2 regions of the Paenibacillus sp. MCAF9 genome follow, and region 2 is predicted to be linked to the other one. Evidence: predicted binding sites of a transcription regulator. Region 2 holds the regulator's gene; the other holds the start of a gene.
The links. Region 2 encodes NrdR, which represses ribonucleotide reductase genes. Its sites were predicted from a motif close to AACACNATATATNGTGTT; they were not measured.
Positions count from the first base shown of each region.

Region 1: the regulator NrdR is predicted to act here: its motif matches at 851-868, upstream of AB4Z45_RS13285 (adenosylcobalamin-dependent ribonucleoside-diphosphate reductase).

Region 1 covers NZ_JBFREL010000006.1:226,542-228,944, reverse strand. The annotation lists gene AB4Z45_RS13290 (DEAD/DEAH box helicase) at 1-653, opposite strand, end outside; gene AB4Z45_RS13285 (adenosylcobalamin-dependent ribonucleoside-diphosphate reductase) at 931-2,403, shown strand, end outside.
Region 2 covers NZ_JBFREL010000005.1:160,339-162,741, reverse strand. The annotation lists partial or broken gene AB4Z45_RS11075 (ABC transporter permease) at 1-498, opposite strand, end outside; tRNA gene AB4Z45_RS11070 (tRNA-Ala) at 554-630, opposite strand; gene nrdR (transcriptional regulator NrdR) at 747-1,229, opposite strand; gene AB4Z45_RS11060 (alpha/beta-type small acid-soluble spore protein) at 1,373-1,591, shown strand; gene AB4Z45_RS11055 (lytic transglycosylase domain-containing protein) at 1,699-2,265, opposite strand; gene coaE (dephospho-CoA kinase) at 2,262-2,403, opposite strand, start outside.

The DNA of each region.
Region 1 (2,403 bases), on a different contig from region 2:
CGTAAAAGATTAGCAAACTGATAGTTCGTCGTTTTCTTGTTTTTCAGCTTATGTGCTTCATCGATGATGATGATGTCATAATCTGTTCCAAGCACAATCTCGCGATGCGGATCACGCTTAGCGGTATCAATAGAAGCGACAACTACATCATAACCCCATGTATGCTCCTTCTTCTGGGCTACGGCAGAGATGCCGAATTTCTGATTAAGCTCACGCACCCATTGAAGAACAAGGGAAGCGGGGACAAGAATGAGAATACGCTTAGCTAAACCGCGCACAATATATTCTTTGAGCACGAGTCCTGCTTCGATCGTTTTGCCAAGTCCAACCTCATCGGCCAAAATCGCACGGCCGCCCATCTCATGCACCACTTTGCGCGCTGTGCTGATTTGATGTGCCATTGGCTCGAAGGCTGGAAGAGATCGCAAGCATAACAATTCTTCGAAGCTTTCAATTCGTTTCGCTTGCTCGGCCTCCATAGCGAGCTGATATAACGTCCAATCATCCCATGGGCCGCCTTTTGTTAAACGGTTTTGCAGTTCTTCAAACCAAGAGCGGTCATGCTGCAGCTCAACTAAAGGATGAAGCTTGCGAGAAGTAAAGGCAGTGCCTGCTTCACCTGAGGCAGCCTGCGGCGTCGTCTGAAATGTCATCTAGTACAGCTCCTTCCGCAGTAAAAGGGATAAGTTGTTATTAGTATTGCCTTTTCATCTAATATTAATAAGATGCTGCTTAAAAAAGAGGATGGACTAGCAATATAACGAGAGTGGGCATGTAAGCGGACAGGTTTGCTAAATTTCGCCACAAACGAGCATGAAAATCAATATGTAGTATAGTATAATGGTTTTATGACACAATATATTGTGCTAAAAGCATATCTGATCTTACCTATGCCTTCAGCACGTTAGTATGAGGGAGGAAGCAGCTGCGATGGAGATGTCTGGTGGAAATCGGCTTGAGGGCCTTAGTGAAAAAATCTTTTTGGATCGATATGCATGGAAAAATGCAGATACGAGTAAAACGGCGATCGGCGATATCGTGCTTGTTCTAACGAAGGATGATCCGAAATTCCCTGTCAAGGAAGTCGGAGAAGTTATCGGCCGCGATGGCAGCCAGGTTACCGTAAAGCTTAGAAACGGCGAGCTTGTGGAGTCTACAACAGAGAAACTTACGCTTACGATTGAGAAAACGCCTGAGGAAATGTGGGATCGTCTTGCAGATGCGATGGCATCCGTTGAAGATGGATCAGAGAAGCAAAAGGAATGGCGGGACAAATTCAGATATTTATTAGATGATTGGAAGCTGGTTCCGGGCGGGAGAATTGCAGCGGGGGCTGGAGCTAGTGAAGAGCTGACGCTATTTAATTGTTATGTCATCCCCTCGCCAAAGGATAGCCGCGGAGGCATCATGACAACGCTCACGGAGATGACTGAAATTATGGCGCGAGGCGGCGGCGTTGGGATGAATTTATCTTCGCTGCGACCTCGAAGAGCGATAGTTGCAGGCGTTAATGGTTCATCGAGCGGCGCTGTATCATGGGGTGGGCTGTTCAGCTATGCAACGGGACTTATTGAGCAGGGCGGCAGCCGCCGAGGCGCCTTGATGCTTATGATCAATGATTGGCACCCGGACGTATTAGAGTTTATTACGGTCAAACAAACGATGGGGCAAGTGACAAATGCCAATCTGTCGGTTTGTATCAGCAATGCTTTTATGCGGGCTGTAAAGGAAGATTTGGAATGGGAGCTCGTATTTCCAGATACCAAAGATATAGAGTATAACGAGCTATGGACCGGCGATCTGGATGCATGGCGCAAGCTTGGCAAAAAGGTTATCCCCTACAAAACGATGCGCGCTCGTGAAATATGGCAAGCGATTATTGAATCCGCATGGAAGTCAGCCGAGCCTGGCGTTGTCTTTATGGAGTATTATAATCAAATGTCGAACAGCTGGTATTTCAATCCCATTATTAGTACGAACCCTTGCGGTGAACAAGGCTTGCCGGGCTGGGGCGTCTGTAACTTGTCAGCTGTAAACCTATCGAAGTTTTATGATGAAGAGCAGCATGACGTTGCTTGGGATGAACTTGCTAAAGTTACACGCTGGTCTGTAAGGTTTCTTGATAATGTCATCGACAAAACACCCTATCATTTTGAAGAAAATGAGCGCAATCAGAAGCTTGAGCGGCGTATCGGGCTCGGAACGATGGGACTAGCTGAGCTTATGATTAAGCTGCGTATCCGATATGGCAGTGCAGAGTCGTTGGTTTTTCTAGATAAGCTGTATGGATTTATGGCTAGGGAGTCTTATTTGGCGTCATCGGAAATCGCTGCTGAGAAAGGTTCATTCCAAGCGTTTGAAGCTGATAAATATGTACAGAGCGGATTTATGAAGCAATTGATA
Region 2 (2,403 bases):
AAATACAGCCTTGGCGGTTTTGCCACCGTTGGTAATGTCGGAATAGATTCCGCTAACCGTGAGATCTTTCTCCAGTCCCTCAATCACCAGCGTAATGTCATCGCCAACCTTTTTGCTCATCACATCGGCATATATAGTCGAAAATGCAATTTCATCATTTGCTGCGGGTGCTTTGCCCTTGGAATATACGATAGGAAATATCGAATGGTCGCCAAGCTCAATTTTAATATTTTCCTCTGATCCGTTTTCCGTTTTTGCCTTGAATGTTTTTGTTGTAAGAACGCCAACCTTTGATATGGCTTGATCGCTTTTCATCGTCTCAACGATTTCAGTGACTTTTCCAGAGATATTATCGATATTGTTGGTCTGTATGCGCAGATCGTAGTTTCCAATCTCCATATAACTGATAAAGCTTTTTGAGGAAATCGTGTTGTACAGGTTCTGCGGAACAATCATGATAAATGCCGAAATCACCAGCACAGCTAGCAGTGCAACAAAATCAAATCAATACAAAAAAAAAAAACGGCATCTCTGCCGTTTAAGTTTAAAGTGTTGGTGGAGAATAGGGGGCTCGAACCCCTGACCTCTTCGCTGCCAGCGAAGCGCTCTCCCAGACTGAGCTAATTCCCCGTGATCATTCTTATGCAGTTCTTTATGGTAGTGTAACCAACCATAAGTGGACTCCCAGCTGAGCTAAGTCCCCAAATGACGACAAGATTGATCTTAGCATAGGGTCGTCAAAACTGTCAATCCTTATCTATCATACCATTGAGCGGGTGTTTGGACAGCAAATTATTAAGCTCCTTCATGAACATATCAATGTCCTTGAATTGGCGATAAACAGATGCGAACCTGACATAAGCTACCTCATCTACAGGATAAAGCTCGTTCATAACGATTCCACCAATATCGCTGCTATCAACTTCGGCATGTGCCGTTGTGCGCAGCTCCTTCTCAACCTCGGATACGATTACCTCTAGGCGCTCCACAGGAACCGGACGCTTCTCGCAGGCGCGGATAAGACCCCGCAATATTTTGTCACGGCTGAACTCTTCACGGCTGCCATCTTTTTTGATGACGATCAGAGGCGTCTCTTCAATCATTTCGAATGTCGTGAAGCGGCGGCTGCACTTTTCGCATTCACGGCGGCGACGAATGGATTTGTTTTCGTTGGCGGGCCTTGAATCTAATACTTTCGTTCCGGCATAGTCACAGTATGGGCATTTCATGATGCGTATTGCCTCCTTTCTTAGTCGCTTGAGCCTCAAAAATGAACTCTTCGAAAAAAAATTTGAATTTCCATGTAATTCCTGTAATGAAGTTCAGATTTTTGCACATAATACTTTTACCAACCGCAAGGAGGTGAACATACATGAGCGCATCCCGCAGCAGTAACCAATTGGTAGTGCCACAAGCGACAGCTGCCCTTGACCAAATGAAATATGAAGTTGCTCAAGAGCTAGGCATCGCAATTCCGCAAGACGGATACTACGGCAACATGGCTACAAAAGACGCAGGCTCCATCGGGGGATACATTACCCGTCGCCTAGTGCAAATTGCCGAGCAATCCCTTGCTGGTCAATACAAATAATGATTCATTAAAAGTTGTATGAATAACCGAAGCTTTGGCAGTGCTCGTCCATGAAGAGACGAGCCTCCAAGGCTTCATTTATTTTCGTTATCGTTAAGGATCATCCATTAAAGACTCGGATATAAGTCCTTATACTTATTATAATAGTAAATGACTCGCTGCACATAGTGTCTAGTTTCTCCAAACGGAATTTCTTTAACCGATTCGATCGTTCCATCCCAAGTCCCCGAGTCAAGCCACTTGCGAACATTCCCTGGACCCGCGTTGTATGCAGCAATTGCAGCTATCTTATTTTGATCAAATTGTTGATTAAGAGATCTTAAATACCACGCGCCAACCTCAATGCTAACGTCTGCACGATTCATAAGCATGTCATCCGTTACGGCTTGAAATCCTGCTTTTTGAACGACCCATGCAGCCGTATCAGGCATAATTTGCATTAAGCCCAGTGCACCCTTCTTCGATTCCTTGCCAGTCTGAAAATTGCTTTCACTGCGAATAATCGCGGCCACTAAATGCGACTCAACGCCATAGTTAGAAGCACTTGCACGAATGTCTTCTTTGTAATGAACCGGATACATCCACTCCGCAAGCCAATCTGATTTGAGAAATAAAATCATCAATAAACCAAGCAGGAGGACGAGCAACACCCTTTTCTTTTGGAATACCCTCATGGCAAACACATACTTTTCCAAAATTCATCCAGCTGACGCTGTGTCTCCTCCAGCGATCCGCTGTTATCGATGACCCAATCCGCTTTCAGTCTCTTTTGCTCAATATCCATTTGCAATGCGATACGCCGGCTTGCTTCT